DNA from 3 places in the Pseudomonas sp. Emmai genome. Region 3 is predicted to be linked to each of the others. Evidence: predicted binding sites of a transcription regulator. Region 3 holds the regulator's gene; each other region holds the start of a gene.
What was found. The regulator FliA, encoded in region 3, starts transcription of late flagellar genes. The targets are predictions, from matches to a motif close to CTAAAGTTTNNNNNNNNNNNGCCGNTAA.
Positions count from the first base shown of each region.

Region 1: a site for FliA is predicted at 3,036-3,063, ahead of flgM (flagellar biosynthesis anti-sigma factor FlgM). Genes of this name have one in related genera too.
Region 2: a site for FliA is predicted at 2,821-2,848, ahead of ACY4LX_RS01780 (methyl-accepting chemotaxis protein). Genes of this name have one in related genera too.

Region 1 is NZ_CM143685.1:5,574,149-5,580,444, reverse strand. It holds gene ACY4LX_RS25620 (MFS transporter) at 1-1,251, shown strand, start outside; gene ACY4LX_RS25615 (flagellar brake protein) at 1,318-2,064, opposite strand; gene ACY4LX_RS25610 (flagella synthesis protein FlgN) at 2,155-2,622, opposite strand; gene flgM (flagellar biosynthesis anti-sigma factor FlgM) at 2,672-2,998, opposite strand; gene flgA (flagellar basal body P-ring formation chaperone FlgA) at 3,149-3,910, opposite strand; gene ACY4LX_RS25595 (chemotaxis protein CheV) at 3,996-4,928, shown strand; gene cheR (protein-glutamate O-methyltransferase CheR) at 4,975-5,802, shown strand; gene flgB (flagellar basal body rod protein FlgB) at 6,150-6,296, shown strand, end outside.
Region 2 is NZ_CM143685.1:383,241-389,536, reverse strand. It holds gene ACY4LX_RS01790 (amino acid adenylation domain-containing protein) at 1-276, shown strand, start outside; gene ACY4LX_RS01785 (SRPBCC family protein) at 299-766, shown strand; gene ACY4LX_RS01780 (methyl-accepting chemotaxis protein) at 824-2,704, opposite strand; rRNA gene rrf (5S ribosomal RNA) at 3,001-3,116, opposite strand; rRNA gene rrf (5S ribosomal RNA) at 3,224-3,339, opposite strand; rRNA gene ACY4LX_RS01765 (23S ribosomal RNA) at 3,492-6,296, opposite strand, start outside.
Region 3 is NZ_CM143685.1:2,124,274-2,130,569, forward strand. It holds gene flhF (flagellar biosynthesis protein FlhF) at 1-860, shown strand, start outside; gene fleN (flagellar synthesis regulator FleN) at 977-1,807, shown strand; gene fliA (RNA polymerase sigma factor FliA) at 1,804-2,544, shown strand; gene ACY4LX_RS09600 (chemotaxis response regulator CheY) at 2,713-3,084, shown strand; gene ACY4LX_RS09605 (protein phosphatase CheZ) at 3,107-3,895, shown strand; gene ACY4LX_RS09610 (chemotaxis protein CheA) at 3,934-6,174, shown strand; gene ACY4LX_RS09615 (protein-glutamate methylesterase/protein-glutamine glutaminase) at 6,224-6,296, shown strand, end outside.

The DNA.
Region 1 (6,296 bases), 3.4 Mb from region 3:
TTGATGGCCGCCAACTATTTCGGCCTGGTGCTGGGCGGCAAGATCGGTCACCGATTGATTGCCCGGGTCGGGCATATCCGCGCTTACGCGGCGTGTGCCGGGATTGTCGGCGCGGCGGTGTTGGGTCACGGCTTGATCGACTGGTTGCCCGCCTGGCTGTTCCTGCGGGTCATCGTCGGCCTGGGCATGATGTGCCAGTACATGGTGATCGAAAGCTGGCTCAACGAGCAGGCAGAGGCCAAGCAGCGCGGCCTGGTGTTCAGTGGCTACATGATTGCCTCGTACCTGGGGCTGGTGTTGGGTCAGTTGATCCTGGTCCTGCACCCGGCGCTCGGTCTGGAACTGCTGATGCTGGTCGCCCTGTGTTTCGCGTTGTGCCTGGTGCCGGTGGCCCTGACTCGACGCATTCACCCGGCGCCTTTGCATCCGGCACCGATGGAGCCACGGTTCTTCATCAAGCGCGTGCCACAGTCGTTGAGCACGGTGTTGGGCGCGGGGTTGATCGTCGGGTCGTTCTACGGCCTGGCGCCGCTGTATGCCTCGCAGCAGGGGCTGTCCACCGAGCAGGTCGGTCTGTTCATGGGTAGCTGCATTTTTGCCGGGCTGGTGGTGCAGTGGCCGTTGGGCTGGTTGTCCGATCGGTACGACCGGGCGCTGCTGATCCGCTGCTTCGCCTTGTGCCTGGCCGTGGCCGCGTTGCCGCTGGCGATCATGACGGAGGTGCCGCTGGAGGTGCTGTTTATCGCCGGGTTCCTTTGTTCGTTGGTGCAGTTCTGCCTGTATCCGCTGGCGGTGGCGTTTTCCAATGACCACGTCGAGGGTGATCGTCGGGTGTCACTGACGGCGATGCTGCTGGTGACCTACGGTGTCGGCGCCAGTATCGGGCCGCTGGTGGCGGGGGTGCTGATGAAGCTGTTCGGCAGCCACATGCTGTACGCCTTCTTCAGTTTCTTCGCGTTGGTGCTGGTGTGGCGGATTCGCCCGAAAGCGGTGACTAACCTGCATGTGGTCGACGATGCACCGCTGCACCACGTGGCCATGCCCGACAGTATGTCCAGTTCGCCGCTGGTGGCAGCCCTCGATCCTCGGGTCGATGAGCAGGTGGTGCAAGACCAGATGCAGAATCCAATCGAGCCGGAACCAGAGCCTGAACCCGAACCCGATCCGACCCCGGAAGATCCGACAGATCCCCACGATCCCGAAGACCCGGACGCTGGTCGCGAGCAAAGCTTTACCGAGGCCAGGCCTTAACATCGAGGCATAAAAAAACGGGCAGTCACCGCAAGGGACTGCCCGTTTTTTATTGACGCGGCGTGGTCACATGTCGTCTTTGTCGAAGCGCCGGGCTTCGCGTTGCAGCTGGTAGACGAAGCGCTCGACCTGCCGTTGCACCAGGCCGCTCATGTTGTGAAAGCGCACGCCGGCGAAGGTGGTGGAGATTCTTTCTTCGAAGTGCAGGTAACGCAGTTCAACCGGGGCGGTCATGCTGCCAAAGGGCAGGGCAGCGACGAACCGGTCGTAGACCTGGCCCAGTTGCAGGCTGGAGGTGATATCGCCTTCGAAGCGCAGCTTGCAGCCGGTGGCGGAGATGTCCAGCAACTTGCCGTTGATTGGTGACTTGAGCTTTTCGCCACCCAGTTCGACGTTGACCAACTGTGCCAGCTTCAATGCGGCGCGGAAGGCGTTGCGACGTTGGTGGTAAACCACTTCGGACGGCAGCGCGCCACGGTAGCAGCGGCCACCGCCGGACTCGTCGATGGTCAGCGGACCGTTGCTGTCCCAGGCAATGCGTACACCGTCATGAAAGCCTTCGACCTTGAACGGTTCACCGGCCAGCAGGAAGCGTTCACCATCGCGGGGGATCATTTCATCCAGCGCCATCATGTTGCTGTCACGGTCGATGTCCACCAGATAGCTCTGGAAGCGCTGGCTGCGCTCATGGAACGTGATGATCAGCGGATCATGGCTGTCTTGCAGCTGGCGCAGGTTGCCGGAGATTTCCAGGGGTGTGGTGAGCACCTTGGGTGGTTGCGGAGCGTCTTCCGCGCTTGAGGCATTGAACACGGTTCATCAATCTCCAGACAAAATATGACTACTGGCGGGCATTCTGCCAGTATGTTTCGCGTCTTGATAGGGCGTGCTCATGGACGGGGGTCAGGCCTGACTGAGCGGACGTGGCTTTGCCATCTTCGCGGTTGCGCCGCGTGCATCATAGAGCGCTGGAGGTTCGCCACCGGTGAGGATTTTCAGCTGATTGGCCGTGGCGGCCTGTTGCATCAGGATCGACTGGCCATTCTTGGCGTTGGCCGCCTGGCATTGAGCCAGAAGATCGGTCAGTACATCGCCCTGCGCCAGCAACTCATCGCCGATGCTGGAATGGCTGGCAAGTTGCTCCAGGCCACTGCGATCGGTGGGCAGGCTGAGGCTGGCGAGGATTTCGCTGCGCTTGCGGCCATGCTGTTCGAGCAAAATGATCAATGCCTGTTTCTGCGCCAGAATCTCTTCGAGCAGTGGCATGTCGCGACCGTGCAAGGCGAGGGACTCGGTTTGCAGTAACTCCAGCAAGCGTTGCGCTGGAGCAAAGTCGTCGGTGATCAGTTGCAGTAGATTAGTGTCGTGCATGGCTGGCCTTGGGTTTTAAGCGTCCAAAAGCCTGGCGCAGGCGGTGGGCCTAGCGCTGGGCTTCGAAGTTGAGCAGTTTGCTGGCTACACGGCTGCTGTCGACTTTATAGCTGCCATCGGCAATCGCTGCTTTCAACTCGGCCACACGGGCGTTGTCGACGGCAGGCTGATCGCGCAGCTTGTCAGTGACCTTCTGCAACTGTTGAGCCTCATTGCTGAGATGTACCGATTCCCCGCTTTTGACGGTACTGGCCTGTTCGGCCGGGGTATTCAGCGGCGCGGATTTGCCGGCGTCGGCGGTTTCCTTGGCAACGCTGGTACGTGTACTGCCCGTAAGTGACGAGGAGCTGTTCAAACGGCTGAAATCAATGACCATGATAAAAAAACCTCTGGGTATTTGGACGCTTGCCATGTTTTCGGCAATACCTGCGAAAACTTTAGGCTCATTTGTGCAATGAGCTGCATGCGCCAGCGCTGCATGGGCACAGTTTAGGTAACCACCTGCCAGAGCGCCATAGCTTGACCTCTACATGGGCACTTCCACTTGGCCCGGCGCGGTGACTTGCGCCTTGATGACCCGCATGGAGTTGAGGTTTTTGACCCGTATTTGCTCGGCCAGGCCGCCATTGGACAGCGCTTCACCCGGCATCCGCACACTGAGCGTACCACTGCGGGCGGTAATCACCACCTGGTCGCCCTTGCGCACCACTTCAGCCTGTTCCAGATGGACCAGGGTAATGACCTGATCGCCGACCGTTGGTCGGGTAAGTTTTTGCCCGATGGCCTGGTCAACCGAGGTGAAATAGCCCTGGTTGATCAGGCTGATGTCCCGCTCGCGCATAGCAACGTCGCCGGGTTCGATAATCCCGGCGCGCTTGAGGGGGCGGGTGGTGATCACAACGTCCCGAAACAGGCGCACTTGAGCGGGTACGAACACGGTCCACGGGGAACTACCCTCACAGCGAACCTTGACCGTGACCCGGCCAATCGGGGTCGCCGGGCTCTCCAGTGTGGCTGTCAATTCCTTGTCGCACATGGGCATGCGCAGGCGTGGATCGAGCTGCTTGACCTCGATTTCGTAGCGGCCTTCCGTTTGACTGGTGGCCAGATAGTCTTCTACGGTGAATTCAAGAAAGCCCTGAGTCACGCCGATAAGCATATCAGGCAAGGTAACCGCGTCAGCAACGGCAGGGCTGCCAACAGGAAATAAGCAAACGGCCGACACCACGCACAGCAAATTGCGGTAGGTTGATGTCAGGCGTCGGAAAAATGTCGTTTGTTCGTTCATACGGGTTAAAAAGCAAGCGCCGTGCCGTTTAGTGATGAATGTGCGTCGCAACACAACTTAGCGTTGTTGGTGTAGGAGTCTGGGCATGGCTGGTGTAATGGATTCGGTAAACCAGCGCACGCAACTGGTAGGGCAGAATCGCCTGGAGCTGTTGTTGTTCCGTCTCGACGGTCAGCAGCTGTATGGCATCAACGTGTTCAAGGTTCGTGAGGTGCTGCAATGCCCCAAACTGACCTTGATGCCCAAGTCCAGTCCCGTCGTGTGCGGTGTGGCAAATATTCGTGGGGCGACCATTCCGATCCTGGACCTGGCGATGGCCACTGGTTCCGGTCGGTTGCTCGACCAAAGCAATCCCTTCGTGATCATCACGGAGTACAACACCAAGACCCAGGGTTTCCTGGTCCGTTCGGTAGAGCGCATCGTCAACATGAACTGGGAGGAGATTCATCCGCCACCCAAGGGCACTGGACGCGATCATTACCTCACGGCTGTGACTCGGGTCGACAATCAGTTAGTCGAAATCATCGACGTCGAGAAGATCCTGGCGGAAGTGGCGCCGACACCGGAAGCGATCTCGGTGGGTGTGGTCGATGTCGAAACCCAGCACAAGGCGTTGTCCTTGCGGGTGTTGACGGTCGATGACTCGTCGGTGGCGCGCAAGCAGGTCTCGCGTTGCCTGCAAACGGTCGGCGTCGAAGTGGTGGCGTTGAACGACGGTCGACAGGCGCTGGATTACCTGCGCAAGCTGGTCGATGAGGGCAAGAAGCCGGAAGAAGAGTTCCTGATGATGATTTCCGACATCGAGATGCCGGAGATGGACGGGTACACCCTGACGGCCGAGATCCGCAGCGACCCTCGCATGCAAAAGCTTCATATCATCCTGCATACTTCGTTGTCGGGTGTGTTCAATCAGGCGATGGTCAAGAAAGTCGGTGCTGATGACTTCCTTGCCAAATTCCGTCCTGATGACCTGGCATCCCGGGTAGTCGACCGGATCAAAGCAGCAGATATCAGCTAGGGGCCTTCTGCCCCTGGCGGTCAACACGATTTAAGAGGCGGTATCTTTGTCTACAGGTAATTTGGATTTCGAACAGTTCCGGGTCTTCCTGGAGAAAGCCTGTGGCATTTTGCTCGGTGAAAACAAGCAGTACCTGGTTTCGAGCCGTCTCAACAAACTGATGGAACAGCAGGGCATCAAATCCCTGGGTGAGCTGGTCCAGCGCATCCAGACCCAGCCGCGCAGTGGTTTGCGCGAAATGGTGGTGGATGCCATGACGACCAACGAGACCCTGTGGTTTCGTGACACCTATCCGTTTGAAGTCTTGAAGAACAAGGTGCTGCCCGAAGCCATCAAGGCGGCTCCCGGCCAACGCCTGCGGATCTGGTCGGCGGCGTGTTCGTCGGGTCAGGAACCGTATTCGCTGTCGATGTCGATCGACGAGTTCGAGCGGACCAACATGGGCCAGTTGAAGATGGGGGCGCAGATCGTTGCCACCGATTTGTCCGGCACCATGTTGACCAACTGCAAGACCGGCGAGTACGACAGCCTGGCGATCGGCCGCGGTCTGTCGCCCGAACGCCTGCAGCGTTTCTTCGACCCGAAAGGGCCGGGCCGCTGGGCGATCAAGGCGCCGATCAAGAGCCGGGTGGAGTTTCGCTCGTTCAACCTGCTGGACAGCTACGCGGCCCTGGGCAAGTTCGACATCGTGTTCTGCCGCAACGTGCTGATCTACTTTTCCGCCGAGGTGAAGAAGGACATCCTGTTGCGCATCCACAGCACGTTGAAGCCGGGCGGTTATCTGTTTCTTGGCGCTTCTGAAGCGTTGAACGGTTTGCCGGATCATTACCAGATGGTCCAGTGCAGCCCGGGGATCATTTACCAGGCGAAGTGATGCAAAAGCAGCGCGCATAAAAACGGAGCCCTCAGGGGCTCCTTTTTTATGCGTGCTGCTTTTGCATGACGTAGGAGCGAGGCTTGCCCGTGAAGGCGATGTGCCAGACAGCATCATCATTGACTGACCCAACGCTTTCGCGGGCAAGCCTCGCTCCTGCAATTGAATCGGTGTTGGCCGTGGGAAAGCGGCAGAAAAGCGGCAGGCGGCGGAAACCCGTTGCCGCTTTTCTGGCATTGCCGCTTTGCCGATGCCCGCAAAGCCCCGGTTTACGGGGTTTTTTGAATTGGCACGCCGCTTGCTATGTTCAAGTTACGAAAAATCAGGTCACCCGAAGGTTTCCCGACATGAGCATCAGCTTCGATAAAGCGCTCGGTATCCACGAACAAGCCCTGGGCTTCCGCGCCCAGCGTGCTGAAGTCCTGGCCAACAACATCGCTAACGCCGACACCCCGAACTACAAGGCTCGGGATCTGGACTTCTCCAAAGTGCTT
Region 2 (6,296 bases), 1.7 Mb from region 3:
TACGTGGATTCGTTTCGCGAGGCCGGTCGGGAGTTCTCGATGGTCAGCGTCGCCGACTGGCAGCAGCAACTGGGCCGAGTGGATAGCGAAAACGCGCTGTTCGGCGTGTTGGGGTTCTACCTCAACGGCTTTGAAGAAGACATCGGCGACATCTCGATGATCGGCCACGACAACGCTCAGGCCGGTGTCCGGCAGATGGGCGCGCACTACCCGCAAAAGTCCCCGGCGCTGCTGCGTCGCGGCTGCGACTACCTCAAAGAAATCAACTTCATCTGAACCACCCCACTGGAGCAAGACCATGAAAACCCTGCAACCCGATACCCTGATCCAAAACCCACACGGCTGCCACGTGGCGTCTTCGGTGGACGTGCCGGCGGACGCTTCAAAAGTCTGGGCGGTGGTCGGCGACTTTGCCGGCTTCGATAAATTCATCCCCGCGCTGTCGCACATCGAGATGACCGGCGAAGGCGTGTCGTCCCTGCGCAAGAAAGTCTTCAAGGACGGCAATCTGGTGGTCGAGCAATTGAACTCCCGGGACGACCAGGCGCTGAGCATGACCTGGACGACCATCTACAACACGCTGGGCGTAGCCAACTTGTGGGCGGCGATGAACGTGGAATCCCTGGGGGCAGGCAAGTCCCGGGCGACCTGGACCATCATCGCCGAACCGGCCCAGGGTGGCGCCGAGGCGCTGCCGGGGTTCCAGGACTTCGTGCAGGGGTTTGCCGATGACGCGATGAACAATGTGCTGAAGCTGTTTGCGTAAGGCATGAAAAAGCCCGCTGTGGAGGTGATCCGCAGCGGGCTTTTGTACATCGTTGGATCAGATTTTGAAGCTGTCGACCAATTGCTTCAAACGGTTGGCCTGCAACGACAGCGCATCGCAATCCTTCAACGTTTCATTGAGGTTGGCCACGCTTTGCTGGTTCAACAGATTGATCTGGTTGACGTCGACGTTGAGGGTTTCCACCACCGCGGTCTGCTCTTCGGTCGCCGCGGCAACCGATTGGTTCATGCCGTCGATCTCGCCGATGCGCTGGGTCACGCTGACCAGACGCAAACCGGCCTGGTTCGCCACTTCAACGCTCTCTTCACTGGAGACCTGGCTGGCGTTCATGGTGGTCACCGCTTCGCGCGAACCGATCTGTAGCGAGGTGATCATCTTGTGGATTTCCTCTGCCGATTCCTGGGTGCGATGGGCGAGGTTACGCACTTCGTCCGCCACCACCGCAAAACCACGACCGGCTTCACCGGCACGGGCCGCTTCGATGGCCGCGTTCAGGGCCAGCAGGTTAGTCTGCTGGGAGATGCCTTTGATCACATCCAGAATGTGCCCGATGTTGTCGGTGCTGGCATTCAGGGTTTCGATCTGGGTGCAGGACAGGCTGATTTTCTGCGACAGCTCGGTCATGGCCAGAATGGTTTTCTCCACCACCTGACGACCGTCATCCGCCTGCTCGCTCGCGCCGCTGGCGTGCTGCGAAGCATCGGCGGCGTTGCGCGCAATTTCCTGAGTCGCGGCGCCAAGCTCGTTGATCGCGGCGGCCACACTGTTGGTGCGGGCGCTTTGTTCATCGGAACCGATGATCGAGGCGTTGGACGAGGCCATTACGCGTTGCGACAGGTCGTGGACCTGACGGGTCGCCGAGGATACTTCGGAAATCGACGCGTGAATCCGTTCTACAAACTGGTTGAACGCACCGCCCAGCTCGCCGAATTCGTCTTTGCTTTCCACGGCCAGGCGGCGGGTCAGGTCACCTTCGCCCTGGGCGATGTCTTTCATCGCACGGCCCATGGTGGTCAGCGGGCGCATCAATACGTTGATCAGCAGGCTCAGCAGCACGGCAATGGCGCTCACGGCGATAAACATCGCGATGAGTGCCGAGGTACGGAATTGGCTCAGTGGTGCGTAGGCCTTGTCCTTATCGATCGACAGACCGATGTACCACTCGGCATTCGGCAAGCCACTCACCGGGGTGAACGAGAGGATGCGGTCCTGCTTGTTCAGGGTGACGTCCTGATTACCCTTCTCGATGCGTACGCTGGAACCTGGGTAGATGTCTTTGAGGTTCTTCATCACCTGATCTTTGTCCGGGCTGACGATCACCTGACCGTCGGCGCTGACCAGGAATGCGTGGCCGATACCACCGAAGTCCACCGAGTTGATGATCTTCACCAGGGTTTCCAGGCTCAGGTCACCGCCAACAACGCCGAGCAGTTCGCCGTTCTTTTTCACCGGCATGGCGATGGTGACAACGAGGCCACCGACCGCGGCCATGTAAGGCGGGGTCAGCATGGTCTTGTCGGCAGCGACGGCCTGTTTGTACCAGGGACGCTGACGTGGGTCGTAGCCATCCGGCATCTTCGCGTCAGGGCGCTGGGTGAATACACCGTTGGCCTGGCCGACGTAGGTGAACTGGAAGTTCGAGGTGAAGGCGGGTTGATCCACCAGTCCTGGCAGATCGGCATTCGCCCCTTGGTGAGCAACGTTCTGCGCCAGGTTCTCCAATACCAGCACGCGGCCGCTCATCCAGTTCTGAACGCTGCTGGCGGTCAAGTCGCCCGCTTGCTGCACGGAGGATTCGAGATTCTGCCGGATGGTGTTTCGCTGCAAATAGTCGTTGTACAAAGTGAACAACGCGAAAGCCAGCACCACGACGCCTGAAGCGGCCAGCAGGATTTTATGGCTGAACTTGAGATTCATTTCATGGGACTTCTTATGCAAAAAGTGGGGATGCGTTCCGGATTGCAACATTCCATGTAACAGCGCAGGCAGCTTTCTGAGGCCGCTCTACTTTGGTGCACGCATGTCTCACCAGTTTTTCGGCACGAGTAGGAGAAATCTTAGGGGTTTGTATGAAATGGATGACATTCACGCCAGTTTCCCGCCGAACGGTGTACTTGAGCGTCTGGATCGGCATTGCTGGCGCTTGAGATTTTGTCGGCGCCAAAACGACAAAACCCCTGTCTGCGTTAGCAGACAGGGGTTTCGGAATTCAATCTTGACGATGACCTACTCTCACATGGGGAAACCCCACACTACCATCGGCGATGCATCGTTTCACTGCTGAGTTCGGGATGGGATCAGGTGGTTCCAATGCTCTATGGTCGTCAAGAAATTCTGTGACCAGCCCGTTACCGCAGCAACGTGCCAGCAAAAAAGGTGACTTCTACTAAAACAAAACCCCTACCTGCATACGCAGATAGGGGTTTCGGAATTTAATCTTGACGATGACCTACTCTCACATGGGGAAACCCCACACTACCATCGGCGATGCATCGTTTCACTGCTGAGTTCGGGATGGGATCAGGTGGTTCCAATGCTCTATGGTCGTCAAGAAATTCGGGTACTGAGTCGCGGCCAGCTGGCCTCGCTTCAGCAAATTGGGTATGTGATAGCTTTCGGTGTTTGTGAGTCTTTCGAACTTTCGGTTCGTTTCGTCTTCACACACCGCAATCTGCTCTTTCGACGCAAATTGCTTGGGTGTTATATGGTCAAGCCTCACGGGCAATTAGTATTGGTTAGCTCAACGCCTCACAGCGCTTACACACCCAACCTATCAACGTCGTAGTCTTCGACGGCCCTTCAGGGGACTCAAGGTCCCAGTGAGATCTCATCTTGAGGCTAGTTTCCCGCTTAGATGCTTTCAGCGGTTATCTATTCCGAACATAGCTACCCGGCAATGCCACTGGCGTGACAACCGGAACACCAGAGGTTCGTCCACTCCGGTCCTCTCGTACTAGGAGCAGCCCCTCTCAAATCTCAAACGTCCACGGCAGATAGGGACCGAACTGTCTCACGACGTTCTAAACCCAGCTCGCGTACCACTTTAAATGGCGAACAGCCATACCCTTGGGACCGGCTTCAGCCCCAGGATGTGATGAGCCGACATCGAGGTGCCAAACACCGCCGTCGATATGAACTCTTGGGCGGTATCAGCCTGTTATCCCCGGAGTACCTTTTATCCGTTGAGCGATGGCCCTTCCATACAGAACCACCGGATCACTAAGACCTACTTTCGTACCTGCTCGACGTGTCTGTCTCGCAGTCAAGCGCGCTTTTGCCTTTATACTCTACGACCGATTTCCGACCGGTCTGAGCGCACCTTCGTACTCCTCCGTTACTCTTTAGGAGGAGACCGCCCCAGTCAAACTACCCACCATACACTGTCCTCGATCCGGATAACGGACCTGAGTTAGAACCTCAAAGTTGCCAGGGTGGTATTTCAAGGTTGGCTCCACGCGAACTGGCGTCCACGCTTCAAAGCCTCCCACCTATCCTACACAAGCAAATTCAAAGTCCAGTGCAAAGCTATAGTAAAGGTTCACGGGGTCTTTCCGTCTAGCCGCGGATACACTGCATCTTCACAGCGATTTCAATTTCACTGAGTCTCGGGTGGAGACAGCGCCGCCATCGTTACGCCATTCGTGCAGGTCGGAACTTACCCGACAAGGAATTTCGCTACCTTAGGACCGTTATAGTTACGGCCGCCGTTTACCGGGGCTTCGATCAAGAGCTTCGCGTTAGCTAACCCCATCAATTAACCTTCCGGCACCGGGCAGGCGTCACACCCTATACGTCCACTTTCGTGTTTGCAGAGTGCTGTGTTTTTAATAAACAGTCGCAGCGGCCTGGTATCTTCGACCGGCATGGGCTTACGCAGTAAATGCTTCACCCTCACCGGCGCACCTTCTCCCGAAGTTACGGTGCCATTTTGCCTAGTTCCTTCACCCGAGTTCTCTCAAGCGCCTTGGTATTCTCTACCCAACCACCTGTGTCGGTTTGGGGTACGGTTCCTGGTTACCTGAAGCTTAGAAGCTTTTCTTGGAAGCATGGCATCAACCACTTCGTGTTCTAAAAGAACACTCGTCATCAGCTCTCGGCCTTAGAATCCCGGATTTACCTAAGATTCCAGCCTACCACCTTAAACTTGGACAACCAACGCCAAGCTGGCCTAGCCTTCTCCGTCCCTCCATCGCAATAACCAGAAGTACAGGAATATTAACCTGTTTTCCATCGACTACGCTTTTCAGCCTCGCCTTAGGGACCGACTAACCCTGCGTCGATTAACGTTGCGCAGGAAACCTTGGTCTTTCGGCGTGGGTGTTTTTCACACCCATTGTCGTTACTCATGTCAGCATTCGCACTTCTGATACCTCCAGCAAGCTTCTCAACTCACCTTCACAGGCTTACAGAACGCTCCTCTACCGCATCACCTAAGTGATACCCGTAGCTTCGGTGTATGGTTTGAGCCCCGTTACATCTTCCGCGCAGGCCGACTCGACTAGTGAGCTATTACGCTTTCTTTAAAGGGTGGCTGCTTCTAAGCCAACCTCCTAGCTGTCTAAGCCTTCCCACATCGTTTCCCACTTAACCATAACTTTGGGACCTTAGCTGACGGTCTGGGTTGTTTCCCTTTTCACGACGGACGTTAGCACCCGCCGTGTGTCTCCCATGCTCGGCACTTGTAGGTATTCGGAGTTTGCATCGGTTTGGTAAGTCGGGATGACCCCCTAGCCGAAACAGTGCTCTACCCCCTACAGTGATACATGAGGCGCTACCTAAATAGCTTTCGAGGAGAACCAGCTATCTCCGAGCTTGATTAGCCTTTCACTCCGATCCACAGGTCATCCGCTAACTTTTCAACGGTAGTCGGTTCGGTCCTCCAGTTAGTGTTACCCAACCTTCAACCTGCCCATGGATAGATCGCCCGGTTTCGGGTCTATTCCCAGCGACTAGACGCCCTATTAAGACTCGCTTTCGCTACGCCTCCCCTATTCGGTTAAGCTCGCCACTGAAAATAAGTCGCTGACCCATTATACAAAAGGTACGCAGTCACCCAACAAAGTGGGCTCCCACTGCTTGTACGCATACGGTTTCAGGATCTATTTCACTCCCCTCTCCGGGGTTCTTTTCGCCTTTCCCTCACGGTACTAGTTCACTATCGGTCAGTCAGTAGTATTTAGCCTTGGAGGATGGTCCCCCCATATTCAGACAAAGTTTCTCGTGCTCCGTCCTACTCGATTTCATGACTAAGAGATTTTCGCGTACAGGGCTATCACCCACTATGGCCGCACTTTCCAGAGCGTTCCGCTAATCTCAAAGCCACTTAAGGGCTAGTCCCCGTTCGCTCGCCACTACTAAGGGAATCTCGGTTGATTTCTTTTCCTCAGGGTACTTAGATGTTTCAGTTCCCCTGGTTCGCTTCTTAAGCCTATGTATTCAGCTTAAGATACCTAACTTATGTTAGGTGGGTTCCCCCATTCAGACATCTCCGGATCAAAGTCTGTTTGCC
Region 3 (6,296 bases):
ATCAGCTGCAAGGCAGCCGTCCGGCCCAGGCCAACCTGTGGCGTCGCCTGCAACGCATCGGCTTGTCCGGCCCGTTGTCCCGCGACCTGCTGGCGCTGATTACCGATATTGAAGAGCCTCGTCAGGCCTGGCGCATGTTGCTGGCGCACCTGGCGCGGATGATCGCCACACCGGAAGTCGAGCCACTGGAAGAGGGCGGCGTGATTGCCATGGTCGGCCCTGCCGGCATGGGCAAGACCACCACCCTGGCCAAGCTCGCGGCCCGTTACGTGCTCAAGTACGGCGCGCAGAACATCGCGCTGGTGAGCATGGACAGCTACCGCATCGGCGCCCAGGAACAATTGAAGACGCTGGGCCGCATTCTGAATGTGTCGGTGACCCACGTCGATCCGGGCCAGTCCCTGGTGCAGGCGCTGGATCCGTTGCTGCGCAAACGCGTGATTCTGATCGATACCGCCGGCCTTCAGGCCAGCGATCCGGCCTTGCGCATGCAGCTCGAAAGCCTGGCCGGTCGGGGGATCAAATCGAAAAATTATCTGGTCCTGGCAACCACCAGCCAGAAACAGGTTCTAACCGCCGCTTATCACAGTTACAAGCGGTGTGGGCTGGCTGGCTGCATCCTGACTAAACTGGATGAAACGGCGAGTCTGGGCGAGGTGTTGAGCCTGGCCATCAGTCATGAATTGCCAGTGGCGTACCTCACCGATGGCCCGCGCATTCCAGATGATCTGCATCTGCCGCGGCGTCACCAGTTGGTCAGTCGCGCGGTGAGCGTGCAAATGCAGGAAGAACCCAGCGAGGAAGCCATGGCTGACATGTTCGCTGATATTTACCACAGCCCGACCAAGCAGGTTGGCTGAGGTACTAATGAACAGTTTTTGTACCTACATCGATGGTCTGCCATGCATTGTTCAGTTGATGAACGCGCAGCCAGTAATGTGGCCTCCGTCTATGCAAGACAAGGTAAAGAAATAACATGGGCAGCATGCATCCCGTACAGGTGATCGCGGTGACCGGCGGCAAAGGTGGCGTCGGGAAGACTAACGTGTCAGTGAACTTGTCCCTGGCTCTAGCAGAGCTTGGCCGACGCGTCATGCTGCTGGACGCCGATCTGGGTCTGGCGAACGTCGACGTTCTGCTGGGACTGACGCCCAAACGTACCCTGGCCGACGTGATCGAAGGCCGCTGCGAGCTGCGCGACGTTCTATTGCAGGGCCCGGGCGGTATCCGTATCGTCCCGGCCGCGTCCGGCACCCAGAGCATGGTTCATCTGAGCCCGGCCCAGCATGCCGGCCTGATCCAGGCCTTCAGCGATATCGGCGATAACCTTGATGTATTGGTGATCGACACGGCTGCGGGTATTGGTGACTCGGTCGTCAGTTTTGTCCGCGCCGCGCAAGAAGTGTTGCTGGTGGTCTGCGACGAGCCGACCTCCATCACCGACGCCTACGCCCTGATCAAATTGCTCAACCGCGATTACGGCATGAACCGCTTCCGCGTCCTGGCCAACATGGCCCAGAGCCCGCAGGAAGGGCGCAACCTGTTCGCCAAGTTGACCAAGGTCACGGACCGCTTCCTCGACGTGGCCCTACAATACGTCGGCGCCGTGCCTTACGACGAAAGCGTGCGCAAGGCCGTGCAGAAGCAACGTGCCGTCTACGAAGCCTTCCCGCGCTCCAAGTGCGCCCTGGCGTTCAAGGCGATTGCACAAAAAGTCGACACCTGGCCGCTGCCGGCCAACCCGCGCGGACACCTGGAATTTTTCGTCGAGCGCCTCGTGCAACAGACCGCAGGACCCGTCCTATGACAGCCAGTGGCTACAACCTCTACAAGAAGTCGGCACGTGATTCGCAATACGAGCTGATCGAGCGTTACGCGCCACTGGTCAAACGCATTGCTTACCACTTGCTAGCGCGTCTGCCGGCCAGTGTCCAGGTGGAAGACCTGATCCAGGCCGGGATGATTGGCCTGCTTGAAGTGTCAACCAAATACGACGCCAGCAAAGGCGCGAGTTTCGAAACGTACGCGGGCATTCGAATCCGTGGCGCGATGCTCGATGAAGTACGCAAGGGGGACTGGGCGCCACGTTCGGTCCACCGCAATACCCGCATGGTCAGCGACGCAATTCGCTCGATTGAAGCTAAAACCGGCCGTGATGCTAAAGATCACGAAGTTGCGGCCGAACTCCAATTGAGTCTCGACGATTATTACGGGATTTTGAACGATACCTTGGGCAGCCGGCTGTTCAGTTTCGACGACCTGTTGCAGGACGGCGAACACGAAGGGCTGCACGAGGATGGCGCCAGTGCTCATCTGGAGCCGTCGCGCGATCTGGAAGATGAACGCTTCCAGGCCGCCTTGGCGGACGCGATTGCCAATTTGCCGGAGCGTGAGCGACTGGTGTTGGCGCTGTACTACGACGAAGAGCTGAACCTCAAGGAAATCGGTGAGGTCCTGGGTGTCAGCGAATCCCGTGTCAGCCAGTTACACAGCCAGTGCGCGGCCCGTTTGCGGGGGCGTTTGGGGGAGTGGCGAGCGCGCTGAAGGCAGTGTGGGGACACTGCGAACGAGGCTGGTGTGGTGATGAACTGCAGCGGTCTCGATCTGTTGTGCTCCAGACAGTCATTTGAGTGCTTTGCCGGATTGAATGAAATGGCGCGTCCAGGTGCTGGGCGCGTTTAAGACTGCTTGGAGGTCGAATTGGACAAGAACATGAAAATCCTCATCGTTGATGACTTCTCAACGATGCGGCGGATCATTAAAAACCTGTTGCGTGACCTTGGGTTCACCAACACGGTCGAGGCTGACGATGGCACCACTGCCATTCCGGTGCTCAACAGCGGCAGCATCGACTTTCTGGTAACAGACTGGAACATGCCGGGCATGACCGGTATCGACCTGCTGCGCCACGTGCGCGCCGATGAAAAACTCAAGCACCTGCCAGTGCTGATGGTGACCGCTGAAGCCAAGCGCGAACAGATCATCGAAGCGGCCCAGGCCGGTGTTAACGGCTATGTGGTCAAACCCTTCACGGCCCAGGCGTTGAAAGAAAAAATCGAAAAGATTTTCGAACGCATCGGTTGAGTCACTGCGCCACGGGGTAGCTATGGACCACAACGAATCTTCACAGGGCGATTTTGAATCGACCCTGAAAAAACATGCCCGCGAACTGGTCGACAGCCTTGAAAAAGGCAAGTTTGGCGACGCTGTGCAACTGATTCATGAGCTCAACCAGACCCGTGACCGCGGCCTGTACCAGGAAGTTGGCAAGCTCACTCGCGAGCTGCATAGCGCGATCGTCAATTTCCAGATTGACCCAAACATGCCGCAAGCCGAGGAAGTCTCGCAGATCACGGACGCCACCGAGCGTCTGGGGTATGTGGTCAAGCTGACCGAGGCCGCTGCCAACCGCACCATGGACCTGGTGGAAAACGCCACGCCGCTGGTCAATGGCCTGAGCACTGAAGCCCAGGCATTGAGCGCCGACTGGGGACGCTTCATGCGTCGCGAAGTCGGGGCTGAAGAGTTCCGCGAGCTGGCCCGGCGGGTCGACGGTTTCCTGACGCGCAGCAGCGCGGACAATCGCACAGTGTCGAGCAACCTCAACGACATTCTGCTGGCCCAGGATTACCAGGACCTCACCGGTCAAGTGATCAAGCGCGTGACCCAATTGGTCACCGAAGTTGAAAGCAACCTGCTCAAGCTCGTGCTCATGGCCAGCCAGGTAGACCGCTTTGCGGGTATCGAACATGACCGTGAAGCGATGCTGGCTGAAAAAGATCCACAAAAACATCTCTCGCAGGGTGAAGGTCCGCAGATTCATGCCGATAAAAGAGAAGATGTTGTGTCCGGTCAGGACGATGTGGACGATTTGTTATCCAGTCTTGGATTTTAGGTTTTTTAGGTTTTTAGACCTTTAGGAGCACCCCCTTAATGAGCTTCGGCGCCGATGAAGAGATCCTTCAGGATTTCCTGGTTGAGGCCGGCGAGATTCTAGAGCAACTGTCCGAGCAACTGGTCGAGCTGGAAAGCCGACCGGATGATGCGGACCTGCTCAATGCAATTTTTCGCGGTTTTCACACTGTAAAAGGGGGCGCCGGCTTCCTCCAGCTCAATGAGCTGGTGGAGTGCTGTCACATCGCCGAGAACGTGTTCGACATCCTGCGCAAGGGTGAACGACGCGTCGACTCGGAACTGATGGACGTGGTTCTTGAAGCGCTGGATGCGGTGAACGGCATGTTCACCGAAGTCCGCGAACGCAGCCCGATCACGGCTGCCACTCCGCAATTGCTGGAAGCCTTGGCCCGTCTGGCCGAGCCACAATCGGCCGACGTCGCAGCCCCGGTTGCCGACGCGGTGGAAGAACCGGCCGCTGAAAGCGAGTCGGGCGACATCACCGATAACGAATTCGAACAACTGCTGGACTCGCTGAACGCCGTCAAGGCCCAGGCCGAAGCCCCGGCGGCTGTGCCTGCGCCGGCCGCATCGGCCAGCGACGAAATCACCGATGCCGAGTTCGAGTCGTTGCTCGATCAGTTGCACGGTAAAGGTCAGTTCGCGGTGGATGCCGTAGCCGCTCCGGCTGCCCCGGCACCCAAGGCCCCGAAAGCGGCTGGCGACAGCTCGGACATCACCGACGACGAATTCGAAGCACTGCTCGATCAGTTGCACGGCAAGGGCAACTTTGCCGTCGATGCGCTGGAAACCGCCATTGCCTCGGCGCCAGCCCCGGCTGCGCCAACCGCTAAAGCGGCCGGCGGCGATCTGATCTCCGATCACGAGTTCGAATCGCTGCTCGACGAATTGCACGGCAAAGGCAAGTTCACTGAAGTCGGTACCGGCACTGTGGTGACGGCTCCCGTCGCCAAAGCCCCGGCACCGGCGCCGAAACCTGTCGCCAAAGCGCCCGAGCCTAAAGCCGAAGCGCCGAAACCGGCCGCCGCGGCTGCACCGGCTCCGGCCCGTGCCCCGTCCGCGCCGCCACCGGAAAAACCGGCCAGCGAAGCCGAGACCACCGTGCGGGTTGATACCGCGCGTCTCGACGAAATCATGAACATGGTGGGCGAACTGGTACTGGTGCGTAACCGCTTGGTCCGTCTGGGCCTCAACAGCGGCGACGAAGCCATGTCCAAGGCTGTGTCGAACCTCGACGTGGTCACGGCCGACCTGCAAACCGCGGTCATGAAGACCCGGATGCAACCGATCAAGAAGGTCTTCGGGCGCTTCCCGCGCCTGGTTCGCGACCTGGCTCGCCAGCTCAAGAAAGAGATCAACCTGGAGCTGGTCGGCGAAGAAACCGACCTCGACAAGAACCTCGTCGAGGCCCTGGCCGACCCGCTGGTCCACTTGGTGCGCAACTCGGTCGACCACGGTATCGAAGAGCCGGCCGAACGCGAAGCGATGGGCAAGCCGCGCAGCGGCAAAGTGATTCTGTCCGCCGAACAGGAAGGCGACCACATCCTGCTGTCCATCTCCGATGACGGCAAGGGCATGGACGCTGATGTCCTGCGCGGTATCGCAGTCAAGAAAGGCTTGATGGACAAGGATGCGGCGGACCGTCTCAGCGAGTCGGATTGCTTCAACCTGATCTTCGCGCCGGGGTTCTCGACCAAAACCGAGATCTCCGATGTGTCAGGTCGTGGCGTGGGCATGGACGTGGTGAAAACCAAGATCGCCCAGCTCAACGGCACCATCAATATCTACTCGACCAAGGGCAAGGGCTCGAAGATCGTCATCAAGGTGCCACTGACCTTGGCGATCATGCCGACGCTGATGGTCATGCTCGGCAACCAGGCGTTTGCGTTCCCGCTGGTGAACGTCAACGAGATCTTCCACCTCGACCTGTCGCGCACCAACGTCGTCGACGGTCAGGAAGTGGTGATTGTGCGGGACAAGGCACTGCCCTTGTTCTACCTCAAGCGCTGGCTGGTCAGCTCCGCCGCTCATGAAGAGCAGCGCGAGGGCCATGTGGTGATCCTTTCGGTGGGCACCCAGCGGATCGGCTTTGTCGTCGATCAACTGGTGGGCCAGGAAGAAGTGGTCATCAAGCCATTGGGCAAAATGCTCCAGGGAACCCCGGGCATGTCCGGCGCCACCATCACTGGTGACGGCCGCATTGCGCTGATTCTCGATGTTCCGAGCATGCTCAAGCGTTACGCCGCACGGCGTATTTGATTCTGCCGCAGCGGGGCGACAACGCCCCGCTGCGTCTAACGGAGTGTTTATGGTAGTCAAAGTCCTGGTGGTGGACGATTCGGGGTTTTTCCGCCGCCGCGTCTCGGAAATTCTTTCAGCGG